Regions from separate parts of the Actinoallomurus sp. NPDC052308 genome, predicted to be linked through region 2. Evidence: riboswitches for the same ligand, from Rfam matches in the RefSeq annotation. Region 2 holds a riboswitch; the other holds the start of a gene.
What was found. A riboswitch is a leader RNA that binds a small molecule or an ion and turns the genes downstream of it on or off. The one in region 2 is predicted to bind S-adenosylmethionine.
Positions count from the first base shown of each region.

Region 1: it holds a riboswitch for S-adenosylmethionine, as region 2 does, so the genes downstream of both, AB0L00_RS21335 (aminotransferase class V-fold PLP-dependent enzyme) here and thrC (threonine synthase) in region 2, are expected to answer to the same signal.

Region 1 covers NZ_JBFAUM010000007.1:247,295-254,992, reverse strand. Annotated here, with positions in the region: gene AB0L00_RS21345 (transglycosylase domain-containing protein) at 1-1,855, shown strand, start outside; gene AB0L00_RS21340 (hypothetical protein) at 1,928-2,293, opposite strand; SAM riboswitch class IV at 2,395-2,508, shown strand; gene AB0L00_RS21335 (aminotransferase class V-fold PLP-dependent enzyme) at 2,544-3,797, shown strand; gene AB0L00_RS21330 (SseB family protein) at 4,270-7,212, shown strand; gene AB0L00_RS21325 (hypothetical protein) at 7,209-7,577, shown strand.
Region 2 covers NZ_JBFAUM010000002.1:776,423-784,120, reverse strand. Annotated here, with positions in the region: gene AB0L00_RS09735 (protein kinase) at 1-892, opposite strand, end outside; gene AB0L00_RS09730 (RNA polymerase sigma factor) at 947-1,513, shown strand; gene AB0L00_RS09725 (trehalose-6-phosphate synthase) at 1,594-3,024, opposite strand; SAM riboswitch class I at 3,290-3,455, shown strand; gene thrC (threonine synthase) at 3,471-4,715, shown strand; gene AB0L00_RS09715 (MoaD/ThiS family protein) at 4,712-4,990, shown strand; gene AB0L00_RS09710 (cold-shock protein) at 5,477-5,677, shown strand; gene groL (chaperonin GroEL) at 6,140-7,698, shown strand, end outside.

The DNA of each region.
Region 1 (7,698 bases), on a different contig from region 2:
GCCCCTGTCCCAGGTGCCGAAGCCGGTCCGGGACGCCGTCATCTCGGCGGAGAACCGCAGCTTCTACAGCGACCCCGGCGTGTCCTTCAAGGGCACCGCGCGGGCGTTCTGGGCCACGGCGACCGGCGGGTCGCTACAGGGCGGGTCCACCATCACCCAGCAGATGGTCCGCAACTACTACAGCGGCCTCAGCCAGCAGCGCACCGCGTCGCGGAAGCTCAAGGAGATCATGATCGCGCTCAAGGTCGGGCGCGAGAAGGACAAGAGCTGGATCCTCCAGAATTACCTCAACACCATCTACTTCGGCCGCGACTCCTACAGCATCGAGTCGGCCGCGCAGGCGTACTACGGCAAGGACGTCCAAAAGCTCACCCCGGCCGAGGGCGCGTACCTCGCGGCGGCCATCCAGGTGCCGACCTACGCCGGTGACCTGTCGGTGAAGGGCGCCCTGCCGTACATGCAGGCGCGCTGGAAGTACGTCGTCGACGGCATGGTGCAGATGAAGAGCATCACGCCGCAGGAGGCGGCGGCCATGCGGTTCCCCACGCCGATCAAGCAGAAGACGAAGGACATCTACGGCGGCCAGAAGGGCTACGTGTACGAGCTCGTCAAGGCCGAGCTGAAGCGCATGGGCTACACCGACGACCAGATCGCCAAGGGCGGCCTGAAGGTCCGCACGACGTTCGACAAGGACCTGATGGACGACGCCAAGAAGGCGGTCGAGGACGCCATGCCCTCCGGCGTCTCCAAGAAGGTGATGGCGGGCCTGGTGTCGATCGACCCGTCCAACGGCGAGGTCAACGCGTTCTACGGCGGCAAGGACTACCTGGACCAGGCGTTCAACTCCGCGTTCGACGCCAAGGTGCAGCCGGGATCGGGGTTCAAGCCGTACGTGCTGGCGGCGGCCCTGGACGACGGGATGTCGCTGGACGACTACGTCGACGGCAGCAACGACCAGACGTTCGACGGCAGCGACAAGCCGATCCAGAACGACAACAACGAGGACTTCGGCCCGGTGAACCTCGTCACCGCCACGCAGAACTCCATCAACACCGCCTACGTCAACATCGCCCAGAAGATCGGGAACGACAAGGTGATGAAGATGGCGGAGAAGCTCGGCATCCCCGAGTCGCAGCTCACCGCCAACGGGGCGAACACCGCCGTGACGTTCCCGCTCGGCGTCATCGACGTCAGCGTGGAGCAGCAGGCCGCCGCGTACGCCGCCTTCGCCTCCGAGGGCGTGTACCACGCCCCGCACGTCATCCGGTCGGTCACCGACCGGGACGGCAAGAAGCGCACCGAGCCGACCGACGGCACCCGGGTCTTCAGCAAGCAGGTCGCCCGTGACGCGACGTACGCCATGCAGAAGGTCGTCGACAACGGCACCGGTTACAAGGCCGCGCTGCCCGACCGGAACGCGGCCGGCAAGACCGGCACCACGTCCAGCGGCAAGCAGATCTGGTTCAACGGGTTCATCCCGCAGCTCGCGACCTCGGTGGCCGTCTTCCGGACCGACAACAAGGCGCTCAGCCTGCCCGGCTACTCCGCGTACGGCGGCGACCTGCCGGCCAAGATCTGGCACGACTACCTCGTCAAGGCCGACGAGAACATGTCGGTGAAGCAGTTCGGCGACCCCTCGGTGTACGTCGGCCAGCGTCAGTGGCCGCCGTCGTACGCACCCGTCCAGCCGCGGCCGTACCCGACCTTCTCGCGGCCCCGGACGACTCGGCCGTCGGCGCCGACGCACCCGTCGCCGCCGACGCACCCGTCGCCCCCGCCGACCGGCGGCCCGCCCCCCGGCGGCCCGCCGACCGGCCAGCCGACGGGCCGGGTGTACGACTCCGGCTCGGAGTGAGCGATCCGAGCGCCCGCGGGCGCTCGGACCTCAGTGACGGCCCTTGGCCAGGGCGGCCGGCTGCCGCCGGCCTCAGTGACAGGCCTTGGCCAGGGCGGCCGGCTGCCGCTGGACGGCCGCCTGCATTCCGGAGATGTCGCGCGGGGTCATGCCGGTGCTGACACCCCGCCACTCGGTGGCCATGCCGCTCAGCGTGCGCTTGACCTTCCGGTCGTCGGACTCACGGGCGAGCGCGTCGAACCGGGTGGCGAGGGTCGCCGCCGCCTGCTTCCACCCGGTGATGTCGTCCGGTGAGATGCGGTTGAGCGTCGCGTTGTAGGTCCCGACCGCCTTGACGGCGTCGTCGCACACCTGGCCCTTGTTCGTCCCGACGGCGCAGCCGGCCGCGCACACCGCCACCAGCGCGGCCCCCACCGGCCACCGCCATCCACTCCGCATTACCCGCTCCCTTCGACGTTGCCTGCCGGTATTAGACGCGCGGAAGCGGTCATGTGATCGCGAATAGGCAGAGTCCGGACGGTGCTCTATAATCCCGATCAGGTCACGAGTGCCAGCGTTGAGCCCCGGCTTGCTGGCCGGCAACCCTCCGTCCGTGGCGGGGTGCCCCGGGTGATGACCGGGTTCGGCACGACCGTGCCGGACAAGCGCGGACCCCTCGTGGGGTCCCAGGCCCCGCTGGAGGTGCGTGTTGTCCGCTGTCCTCGATCTGCCCGCCGTCGCCCGTCCCACTCTTCGTGTCGTCGGCGCGGGTGTTCCCGTCCCCGTGGCCGGTGGCCGCACCGTTTCGTACGCGAACCTCGACTACGCGGCGAGCGCGCCCTGTCTGGAGGCGGTGCGCGACGCGCTCGACGCCGCCCTCCCCTACTACAGCAGCGTGCACCGCGGCGCGGGCTACGCGTCGCAGGTGACGACCGACCGGTACGAACGCGCCCGTCGCGTCGTACGCGAGTTCGTCGGCGCCTGGCACCGGGACGCCGTGGTGTTCACCCGCAACACCACCGACGCGATGAACCTCCTCGCGCACGCCCTGCCGCACGGCACCACGGTCGTCGTCTTCGAGTCCGAGCACCACGCGAGCCTGCTGCCCTGGGGGCGCGGCCACCGGGTCGTACGGCTCGCCGCCCCCGACTCCCCGACCGCGGCCGTCACGGCCGCCGGGGAGGCCCTCGCCGCGGCGCCGTCCGGGCCGCGCCTGCTCGTCGTCACCGCCGCGTCGAACGTCACCGGCGAACTGTGGCCCCTCGCCGAGCTCGCCGCCGTCGCCCGCGCGCACGGCGCCCGCATCGCGGTGGACGCCGCGCAGCTCGTCCCGCACCGGCCGTTCGACATGGGCGCGCTCGACGTGGACTACGTCGCCTTCTCCGGGCACAAGCTCTACGCGCCGTTCGGCGCCGGCTGCCTCGTGGGCCGCGCCGACTGGCTGCGCGCCGCGGAGCCGTACCTGCTGGGCGGCGGCGCCACCGCGAGCGTCGGCGAGCACGTGACGTGGTCCACCGACCCGCAGCAGCGGCACGAGGCCGGCACGCCGAACGTCCTCGGCGTCGTCGCCCTCGCCGCCGCCTGCGAGGCGCTGACCGACTGGGACGCCCTCGTCGCGGAGGAGGAGCGGCTCCTGGCGCGGCTGCGGAGGGGGCTGGCGGCGATCCCCGGCGTACGGGAGCTGTCGCTGTGGGGCGACCGGCATCCGCGCGTCGGCATCGTGTCGTTCGTCGTGGAGGGGCGCGAGTCCCGTGCCGTCGCCACGGCGCTCTCCGAGGAGTACGGCATCGGCGTGCGCGACGGGAAGTTCTGCGCGCACCCCCTCGTCCGGCGGCTGGTCGGCGCGGGAGACGGCGGCTGCGGCGACGGTGACGGCACCGCCCTGCGGGCGAGCATCGGCATCGGCACGACGGACGAGCACATCGACCGCCTGCTGACCGCCCTCCGCCGACTGTCCCGCTGAGCCCGACCCGGTGCGGTCGGCCCCGGGAGGTCCGCCCGCGAGGCCCGAGTCGGTACCCCCCGGATGCGGCCGACCTGGTGCAACGGGCCCGGTGCGGCCGGCCCGGTGCGGTCGGCCCGGTGCGGTCCGCCCGGGAGGCCGACCCGTGCGGCCGGCCCAGTGCCGCCCCCGATCCGGCCGGACCCGGTGCAACCGACCCCGCGCGGTCGGCCCGGTGAGATCGGCCGGATGAGGCCAGCCGGGCGTGGCCGGCTCTCAGGAGATGGGCTCGCCGGCGGCAAGACCGCAGGAGGCGAGCCCCGGCGGGGGGCGGCAGATCACTCCTGAGACAGCAGCGTGTAACGTGGCCAAAAGGGGCAAATGATACCGATTAGTCCTGATTGGTCCGATCGACTGGTGGTACTCGTGCGCACCGCCGGTTTGCTCCCGGTACGGTGGACACCTTGTGCAAAGAGCTTCCGGGGGGTGGCCAATGACCGACACATGGGAGCCCGCTAACCAACTGGAGCAGCAGCTTGGCGAGGTGCTGCGCGCCGGGGACCAGAACGCCTACTTCAGGCTGCTGAGCGTGGCCGAGCTCGTCGTCCCGGTGCCGCAGACGGAGCCCAACGCCTCCGGACAGCCCGCGTTCACGTGGCCGACCAGCGTCCACGAGGGGCGCACCCACGTGCTCGCCTACACGTCCGTCGAGTCGGCGCGCCGCCACCTCGGCCCCGGCTACGAGCAATTCGTACGGATGTCGCTGGTGGAGATGGCGCAGTCCTGGCCGGACGCCGACTGGTGGCTCGCGGTCAACTCCGGGATGCCGATCGAGGCCTACCTGCCCGCCTGGTTCCTCAACCAGATCACCGCGGACCAGGTGAGGGCCGAGCAGCGACCGCACGTCCCGGAGGCGGCTCCCACCCCGGCCGCTCAGCCGGTCCCCGCTCCGGAGCTCGGCACCGCCCCGGCGGGGCACGACGCCGAAGGCGTCGCGCACGCCGCACCGGGCGGCCCCGACACCGGCCCGTACGCCGCGCCGGGCGGTCAGGACTCCGGTCTCGACCCGCGCCCGGCCCTGGACGGAACCGACCCGGCCACCGGCGGCCACCTCGCACCCGGTGGCCAGGACACCGGTCTCGACCCCCACGCGCTCCCGGGCGGAACCGACCCGGCCACCAGCGGTCATCCCGCACCCGGTGGTCAGGACACTGGTCTCGACCTGCGCCCGATCCCGGATGGGACCGGCCCGGCCACCGGCGGTTACCCCGCGCCCGGCGGCCAGGACAGTGGTCTCGGCTCGCACGCGATCCCGGGCGGAAGCGGCCCGGCCACCGGTGCGCACGCCGCGCCGGGCGGCGACGAGGCCGGTTCCCAGCCGACCACGGCCTGGCCCGCGACGATCATCGACGTGCACACCGCGTCCGGCGTGTACGACGCGCCCGGCTCGCAGCCCGCGCCGGCCGACCAGCACGCCGCCCCGCCGGCGCCCCCCGCCGCGGAGACCGCCCCCGCGCCCGTACGACCGGCCGAGCCGCAGAGCCCGGATCCGAGCTTCGCCCCGAAACCGGCCGGAGACGTGCCGACGGTTTCGTGGCCGGACGTGCATCAGCCCGTGCCCGGCGGAACGCCGCCCGCGCCGGACGCGCCCGATCCTGGCATTCCCTCGGCGCCGCCGGACGGCCCCGCGCCGACGCCCGGCCCGGACACCGCGCCGCCGTCCGGGGACGGCACGCGGCCGTACCTCTCGTACGCCACGGCGAGCGCGGTTCCGCCCGCACCCGGCACGCCGCCCCTGGCCGAGACCGCGCCGCAACCGGTCATCTCCGGTGACGAGCCGATGCCCGCCGGCCCCGACGAGGCGGCCGTCGCCGCCGAACCGTCCCCGGACGCGGCCGCCCGGCCGGACGCCCCGGTGCCGTCCTCCGACGCGCCCCTCACTCCCCACTTCACGGCCGGCGCCGAGTTCGTCCCGCTGGACGAGGAAGAGCGCCTGCTGCACGACGCCGCCGCCCGCGACGACCGGGACGGATTCCTCCGGACGCTCCTGGGCGTACGCCAGATCTGGGTGCCCATGGTGGAGGGCGGCGACCTCATGCTGGGCCCCGGGCGGCCGGGCTTCCAGTGGTACACCCGCGAGTCCGGCGGGCGTACCGTCGTCCCGCTGTTCACCGGACCGAGCCGGATGCGCGAGGCGATGGGCGGCCACCCGTTCGTCCTGTCCGACCTCGCCAAGGTCCTGCGCTTCTGGCCGGACCCTGCGTGGGACCTCGTCATCAACGACGGCTCCCCCATCGGCGCCACGATCCCCGGCGAGCGCATCATCGCCCTGTCGCGGCAGGTCGACGACGCGGCCGCGGAGCGACTGACGAGCGACTTCCCGGCGCAGAACGACGCCGAGCGGCGGCTGTTCGAGGCCCGGAACGACCCGGCCCTGCGTCTCACCGCGCTGCTCGAGGCATCGGTGTTCCTGCCCGTGTGGAGCCGTACGCCGCCGACGGTGCAGACCCCGCCGAACGACCCGGCGTTCCCGTGGTCGGCGGTCCCGGTTCGCGGCCGAACGTCGGTGCTCGTGTTCACCTCCTTCGACTGGATGAAGGAGGCGGTCGGCACGACGGGCTTCGTCATGCCGAAGTTCACCGACCTCATCGCCGCGTGGCCGGAGCCGAGCTGGGACGTGTCGGTGAACCCCGGCACCCCGATCGAGATCGCGCTGTCCGCCGAGGAGATCGCCGCGATCGCGGGCCGGTCCGCCGCGCCGCCGCCCGAAGCGGCGCCCGGCGATGTCCCACAGGACACGACGGCCGAGGCACCGGTCACGCCGCAGCCGGAGCCCGCGGCGGTCGTGGAGGCGCCCAGCGCCCCGGCCGAGGTACCACCGGCCGAACCGCAGGCGGCACCGCTCCCGGAACCGGCGCCGCAGCCCTCCGTGGCCGCGCCGCCCGGCGCGGAGAGCGGGTTCACGATCATGCAGAAGGTCGTGGCCCACGACCAGGTCCCGTGGTACCTCGAGAAGGCGTACGACCGGGTCGCCGGCTTCGTGTACCGCGTGCCGGACGTCATCGACCTCAACACGCCGCGTCGGCTGTACGAATGCCTCGGCCTGATCCGCGACGGGGCGCCCTTCACCGCCGACGACCCCGAAGTGCACGTCATCCGGTGGCCCGCGTACCGCGCGGGGCTCTACCGCACGCCCTTCGGCGGCACGTCCGAAGACGCGCTCAAGGAGTGGGGCGAGGACGGCTGGGTCGTCGAGCCTCCGCCGTTCACCGGAGACGGCTTCGCCTCCGGCAGCGCGGGCAGCATCCCGGAGTACAAGGTCGAGAGTTTCCGGCTGCCGCACGGCTCCGAGATGTACGCCATCAGCAGTGACGGGTCCGAGCGCTTCGTCGCGAGGTACGACGCGGACCGGCTCGTGTGGGAGAACGAGAAGTGAACAGAGACGGCTACGTCGCTCGATGGCAGGGCGGCGACTACGACGCCGTGCCCGGTGTCGACGGTGAGGTCCGGCTGTACTCCGCCGGCCCGGCGGAAGGCTTCACCGAGATAGGGCCCGGCCGGTTCCTGCGAATCGTCCGCGAGGACGAGGTCGAGAGCCTGCGCTACCTGCGAACCCGCTGCACCTGGCGCGGGGAGCCGTTCGTCGTCATCGGCGAACACGACGGCTGGGTACGCGTCGAGTACAGCGGCGGCCGCGCCCCCGTCGCCGCCGCTCTCGAATTGGAGCGGGTGGACATCGGCGTCTACCAGGCATGGGTCGCTCGCGACGAGATCACCGGGCTTCACCAAGAGCTCATCTAGGGGTTGCTGCGATATAACCTCGTTAGCACGGTTGATTGATCGGCTTTCACGTGATCGCATGATTCATAACCACCGAGCCGGGGTAAGCCGGGGTGGGCGTCTTTGCGGTGCGATGGGGAGG
Region 2 (7,698 bases):
CCGCGTCCTGCGGGCCGTCCGAGGGCCACGCGCCCGACCCGGGGTCCGCCATCGTCGCCTCGTCCGCCCTGGCGGGAGCGTCCCGCAGGGTCGCGTCGTCGGCGACGGACATCAGCGGAACGCTCAGCGCGGCCGCGAACGCCTCCGCGGACGGCCAGCGACGCTCCCGGTCGCCTTCGAGCGCCCGCATCACGATCTCGTCGAGGGTCGGGGGCAGGCCGCGCCGCGCCGCGCTGGGCGGTGACTGCACCGGCGCGGGGCCCGGCGGGTCCCCGGTGAGCAGGTGATACGTCAGCGCGCCCAGACCGTACACGTCGGCGCGGACGTCGAGGCCGCCGCCGAACCGCGCCTGCTCCGGGGACATGTACCCCGGCGTGCCGACCGGCATCGTGAACGCGCCGGAGGCGTGCGCGAGCGCCTTGGCGAGCCCGAGGTCGGCGATGAGCAGACGTTCGCCGCCGTCGGTCGTCGACTGGAACAGGATGTTCGACGGTTTCAGGTCACGGTGGATGACACCGAGCCGGTTGATCACCTCGACGCCGTGGGCGATCTCGATGGCGAGCCGCAGCGTCTCGGCGACCGAGAGCTCCCGCTCCCGCATCCGGTCGGCGAGCGTACCCCGGTCGGCGTACGACATGACGAAGTACGGCCGGCGGTCCTCGAGCTCGCCGATGTCATGGACCCGCACCAGGCGTTCGGAGTCGGCGCGGCGCAGGATCCGGGCTTCTTCCAGGAACCGGTTGCGTACGTCAAGGTCGTCGATGAGACCTCCGGCCAGCACTTTGATGGCCACCGGGGCGTCGAGCAACTCGTCGTGGGCGAGCCACACGGAGGCGAATGCCCCGGATCCGAGGACACGATCGATTCGGTAACGACCGACGGCTGAAGGCATGGACACCCCCGTATCATGCCCAAAGCCGGGCGATATCGAGGGCGAGGCGGGGTCATGGCGTACGACGAGCGGACCGAGGAACTGGCGACGCGTGCTGCGGGAGGTGACCGGAACGCGTTGAACGAACTGCTCCGCGTGATCGAGCCGGACGTTCTGCGGCACTGCTCCCGGTTCCTGCCCTGCCGCCAGGATGCCGAGGAGGCCTGCCAGGACGCCCTCATGCAGGTCGCCCGCAACATCGGCCGGTTCGAAGGGCGGTCGCGGTTCAGCACGTGGCTGCACGTGGTCGTGGCCAACTCCGCGCGCTCGACGTACCGGTCGCTCAAGCGCCGCTCGGTCGAGCAGGCGGGGGAGCTGCCCCAACAGCGCCCGGACCCGCATCGTACGAGCGTCATCGCCGGCTCGCGCGTCGACATCCTCGACGCGATGGAGGACCTGGAGCGGCGCAAGCCCGACCTGATCGAGGCCCTGGTGCTGCGCGACGTGTCCCAGCTGGAGTACAGCGAGATCGCCCAGCAGCTCAACCTGCCGCTCGGCACGGTGAAGTCGCGCATCCACGAGGCCCGCAAACAGTTCCGGCAGGCGCTCGGCAACGACTACGGATCAGCCGCCCAGTCCTGATCGACGAGGCGGGCCGGCGCTCGCGACGGCGGACGCCGATGGTTTCGGCGTCCGCCCGGCGCGGCGGATCGGCGGCGCGTCTACGGTCGGCGGTCCAGGGCGTCGAGCTGGGCGGCGAACCAGCGCTGCGGCGGCAGGGCCGTCGCGGCGGCGGTCAGCCGGGCGCAGCGCTCGGCGCGCTCGGCGCGCGGCATGAGCAGTGCCTGGTTCAGGGCCTCCGCCGTCTGTGACACGTCGAACGGGTTGATCATCAACGCGTCCTCGTCGAGTTCGGCGGCGGCGCCCGCCGCGCGGGACAGCACCAGGGCACAGCCGTCCTCGGACAGCACCGGCCCCTCCTTGGCGACGAGGTTCATGCCGTCCCGGATCGGGTTCACGAGCAGGACGTCCGCCAGGCCGTACGCCGCGAGCGAGCGCGGATAGTCGTCGTTGACCTGGAGGATCAGCGGCTCCCAGCCCGCGTCGCCGAACTCGTCGGAGATCTCGGCCGCCATCCGCTGCACGGCGGCGGTGTACTCGCGGTACTCCGGCAGGTCGTGCCGCGAGGGGTAGGCGAAGGCCAGGTGCACGACCCGGCCGTGCCACTCCGGATGCTTGGCCAGCAGTTCCCGGTAGGCCGCGAGCCCCCGCACGATGTTCTTGGACAGCTCGGTGCGGTCGATCCGCACGATCAGCTTGCGATCGCCGACCTGCTCGCGCAGGGCCTGTCTGCGGGCCCGCACGTCGGATTCGGCGGCGCGGGCGCGCAGCGACACGCCGTCGACGCCGAGCCCGTGCACGCCGACCCGGGTGACGCGCCCGGCGTGGACGACCGTACGGGCGACGCGGTCGACCTTCGCCCGCAGCACGGAGGCGCAGCAGTCGATGAACGCGTCGGCCCAGTGCTCGGCGTGGAAACCGGCGTGGTCGGCGCCGAGGACGCCCTCGAGCACCTGGCGGCCGATGTCGTCGGGCAGCAGGCAGTAATACTCCGGGGGCGCCCACGGCGTGTGCGAGAAGTGCGCGATCTTCAGGTCGGGGCGGCGCTCCCGCAGCATGCCCGGGGCGAGCGTCAGGTGGTAGTCCTGGATCGCCACCTTCGCGCCGGGCCGGGCGTCCCGGGCGAGCGCGTCGGCGAACGCCGCGTTGTACGCCTCGTACGACTGCCAATCCCGCCGGGAGCGCGCGTCGAAGTGCGGGCTGTTCGGGGTGTCGTACAGCATGTGGTGGACGAACCACAGCGTCGAGTTGGCGACGGCGTTGTACGCGCGGTGGAAGGTGCCGGCCGGGATGTCCAGCATGCGGACCGCGCCGGCGCCGTACTCGTCCAGCCGCCCGTCCTCCGCCCGGCGGACCGCGGCGCGGTCGGCGTCCGACAGCGCCGCGCAGATCCACAGGATGTCCCCGTCCAGGCCGGCCATGGCCGAGACCAGACCGCCGCCGCCGCGCCGGACCGAGAGCGTGCCGTCGTCGGCGAGCTTGAAGGAGACGGGTCCGCGGTTGGACGCGACCAGGACCTGCGAGTCATCCATGTGGGGAGCGTAACCGGAGGACGTGAACGGGGGGCGAGGAAGGTCCAGTGGTCGGACACTTCGGGATGACATTCCACACAGGTCCCACTCCGGGCCGCCCGGGCATGTCACCCCGCTGAATCCGCACGTGGACAGGGCCTGTCGACGACGCGCCCCCGGACGGGAGCGGGCCGGAACCGGCCGCGCCGGCGTCTCGGGACCTGAGACGCGCTTGGCGGAGAACCGGTCGGTCACGTATACAAGTCGTCGGACGACAACTTAATAACGCTCATCCAGAGGGGTGGAGGGACCGGCCCGTTGAAGCCCCGGCAACCCTCCCGGACATGCGGTTCACAGCGTGCGACGACGCGTCGCCGACTCGCCCCAGCGAGGCCGCCCGGGACAGGTGCCAACTCCGGCTCGTGACCAAGGTGGCACGGGAAAGATGAGGAGAAAGGCCTCGCTTCATGTCGCAGACCGCCGCCCGAAACCTCGGCCCCGCGACCGCATTGACGTGCCGTGAATGCGGACAGTCCTACGATCTGGGCCCTCGCTACGCCTGTGAGCTGTGTTTCGGCCCCCTTGAGGTCTCCTACGACCACACCGGCGTGACCCGGGAGCAGATCGAGTCCGGGCCGCGCAACATCTGGCGTTACCGGGGCCTGCTGCCGGTTCCGTCGAACGTCATCGACACGCCGAACACCGAGCCCGGCTTCACCCGCCTCGTACGCGCCGACAACCTCGCCGAGTCGCTGGGCCTGCGGTCGCTGTGGGTCAAGGACGACAGCGGCAACCCCACCCACTCCTTCAAGGACCGCGTGGTGGCGGTCGCGCTCGCCGCCGCCCGTGAGCTGGGTTTCAAGGTGCTGGCCTGCCCGTCCACCGGTAACCTCGCCAACGCGGTCGCGGCCGCGGCGGCGCGCGCCGGCATCCGCAGCGCCGTCTTCGTGCCCTCCGACCTCGAGAGCCAGAAGATCATCACGACGGCGGTGTACGGCGGGACGTTCGTCACCGTCGACGGCAACTACGACGACGTCAACCGGCTGGCCTCCGAGCTCGCCGGTGAGCAGGAGGACTGGGCGTTCGTCAACGTGAACGTGCGGCCGTACTACGCCGAGGGTTCCAAGACCATCGGGTACGAGATCGCCGAGCAGCTCGGCTGGCGGCTGCCCGAGCAGATCGTGGTCCCGGTCGCGTCCGGCTCGCAGCTCACGAAGATCGACAAGGCGTTCCAGGAGTTCATCAAGCTCGGCCTGGTCGAGGACCGGCCGTACAAGATCTTCGGCGCCCAGGCGACCGGCTGCTCGCCCGTCTCGGCCGCGTTCAAGGCCGGCCACGACGTCGTGCAGCCCGTCAAGCCCTCGACCATCGCCAAGTCCCTCGCGATCGGCAACCCGGCCGACGGGCCGTACGTCCTCGACGCCGTGCGCCGCACCGGAGGGGCCGTCGAGGACGTCTCGGACGAAGAGGTCGTCGACAGCATCGGCCTGCTCGCCCGCACCGAGGGCATCTTCGGGGAGACGGCGGGCGGCGTGACGCTGGGCGCGCTGCGCAAGTTGCTGTCGGCCGGTGTGCTCGACCCCGACGCCGAGACGGTGTTCATCAACTCCGGTGACGGCCTCAAGACCCTGGACGCGGTGGCCCCGGTCGCCAAGCCGTCCGCGAACATCGCCCCGACCCTCGAGGCATTCCGAAAGGCAGGTCTGGCGTGAGCTCGATCAGTGTCCGCATCCCGACGATCCTGCGCAGCTACACGGGCGGCGAGGCCGAGGTGAAGGCGACGGGATCGACCGTGCGCGAGGTCGTCGCCGACCTGGAGGCCAACTACTCCGGCATCGCCGCCCGCATCCTCGACGACAACGGCAGGATCCGGCGGTTCGTCAACGTGTACGTGGGTGAGGAGGACGTGCGGTTCGCCGACGGCCTCGACACGGCCACGCCCGACGGCGCCCAGATCTCCATCATCCCGGCCGTCGCCGGCGGCTGATCCGCTGAACCTACGGCTGAACCGCGGAGTTCGCGGCTGATCCGCTGATCCGCCGAACCTGCGGCCGTCGTCCCGGGCGGGCGACGGCGCTCACGGGTGACACCCCGTGAGCGAGACTCCCCGCGATCCCCGGTGTTCACCGAGTCCATCGACTCGGCGAGCACCGGGGATCATGCGTTGGGCCGCCGAAATGTCGGACTCGAGGTGGTCTGCTCCACGCTCCTGAGCGGGAATTGCGTTTTCCTTATCCGGATTTTTGGACATCGACGGTTAGTTCCGGTTCGGGGATCCCGACTTTTGACCAGCATCGGCCGCCCGCACTTCTGGGGTAAAGGCTGTTCCACGGACGGTAGCCGTGTGTAGGGTCGGCGATGGCCGCCGCAGCCGAGTCGGCGGGCGATCGACGGGTTCCGCAGTGGTCCGCGGGCTCGAATCAGTAACCGTGGCCATTGGTCGCGGGAATTGCCCGGGTGGGAGTTGTTTGGAATGGCGCAAGGCACCGTCAAATGGTTCAACGCGGACAAAGGCTACGGCTTCATCGCGGTCGACGGTGGCAGGGATGTGTTCGTGCACTACTCGGCCATCGTCGCGGATGGCTACCGCAGCCTCGAGCAGGGGCAGCGGGTCGAGTTCGAGATCACGCAGAGCGACCGCGGGCCGCAGGCGGACGCGGTTCGGGCGCTCTAAGTCCCATAGCCTGACGGAGGCCCGGCGCTTCGGCGCCGGGCCTCCGGCCGTGGAGCGCGCTCCGGCGACCGCCGCCCCGCCGCGTGCCTTCGGGCGCACGCCCGCGCCGCTGGATCGTCCCCGGCTCGCCGGGATCGTCCCTCCGGCCGCCTGGGCCATCCCTTCGCCCCTCGTCCGGCGCGCGTCCTCCCCGTACGACCACCGCCTCCTCACCTTGGCCTATACGGTGAAGCCGCATTGGCGAGATGTTCACCCTGGTGAGGGTCGACTCCGCTTGCACTCTCAGGGGGAGAGTGCTAAACAAGCGGTTGGCACTCTAGTATTGAGAGTGCCAACCAAGTGATCGAGGCGATGAGGCCTCGCATCCGGCGACGGAATGGAAGTCGTCGGGTGGGGCCGTCCGTCGCGGGCGTCGACTCGATCCGCGTGAAAGCCACCCCGTTCCGGGAGGATCTGGAGCCTATGGCTGCAAAGATGATCGCGTTCGACGAGGACGCGCGGCGCGGCCTCGAGCGCGGCATGAACCAGCTTGCCGACGCCGTGAAGGTGACCCTCGGTCCCAAGGGCCGCAACGTCGTTCTGGAGAAGAAGTGGGGCGCTCCCACGATCACCAACGACGGTGTCTCCATCGCCAAGGAGATCGAGCTCGAGGACCCGTGGGAGAAGATCGGGGCCGAGCTCGTCAAAGAGGTCGCGAAGAAGACCGACGACGTAGCCGGTGACGGCACGACGACGGCGACCGTGCTGGCCCAGGCGCTGGTCCGTGAGGGCCTTCGCAACGTCGCCGCCGGCGCCAACCCGATGTCCCTGAAGCGGGGCATCGAGTCGGCGGTGGAGCGCGTCAGCGAGCAGCTGTCCCACATCGCGAAGGACGTCGAGACCAAGGAGCAGATCGCCTCCACGGCCTCGATCTCCGCCGGCGACACCTCGATCGGCGAGATGATCGCCGAGGCGATGGACAAGGTCGGCAAGGAAGGCGTCATCACGGTCGAGGAGAGCCAGACCTTCGGTCTGGAGCTCGAGCTGACCGAGGGCATGCGCTTCGACAAGGGCTACATCTCGCACTACTTCGTGACGGACCCGGAGCGTATGGAGGCCGTCTTCGACGACCCGTACATCCTGATCGTCAGCTCGAAGATCTCGGCGAACAAGGACCTGGTTCCGATTCTGGAGCAGGTCATGCAGGCCGGCAAGCCGCTGGTCATCATCGCCGAGGACGTCGAGGGCGAGGCCCTGGCGACCCTGGTCGTCAACAAGATCCGCGGTGTCTTCAAGTCCGTCGCCGTCAAGGCCCCGGGCTTCGGCGACCGCCGCAAGGCCATGCTGCAGGACATCGCGATCCTGACCGGTGGCCAGGTCATCAGCGAGGACATCGGCCTCAAGCTGGAGAACACCACGCTGGACATGCTCGGCCAGGCCAAGCGCATCGTGGTGACCAAGGACGAGACCACCGTCATCGATGGCGCCGGCAACCCCGACGACATCTCTGGTCGCGTCAACGAGATCCGCGCGGAGATCGAGAACTCCGACTCCGACTACGACCGCGAGAAGCTCCAGGAGCGTCTCGCCAAGCTGGCCGGCGGCGTGGCCGTCATCAAGGCCGGCGCGGCGACCGAGGTCGAGCTGAAGGAGCGCAAGCACCGCATCGAGGACGCCGTTCGCAACGCGAAGGCCGCCGTCGAGGAGGGCATCGTCCCTGGCGGTGGCGTGGCGCTGCTGCAGGCGAGCGTCCGGGCGTTCGAGAAGACCGACCTTGAGGGCGACGAGGCGACCGGTGCGCAGATCGTGCGCCGTGCGCTGGAGGAGCCGCTGAAGCAGATCGCGGTGAACGCCGGCCTCGAGGGCGGCGTCGTGGCGGAGAAGGTTCGCAACCTCGAGCCGGGCTTCGGCCTGAACGCCGCGACCGGCGAGTACGTCAACATGTTCGACTCGGGCATCATCGACCCGGCGAAGGTGACGCGCTCGGCGCTGCAGAACGCCGCGTCCATCGCGGCGCTGTTCCTCACCACCGAGGCGGTCAT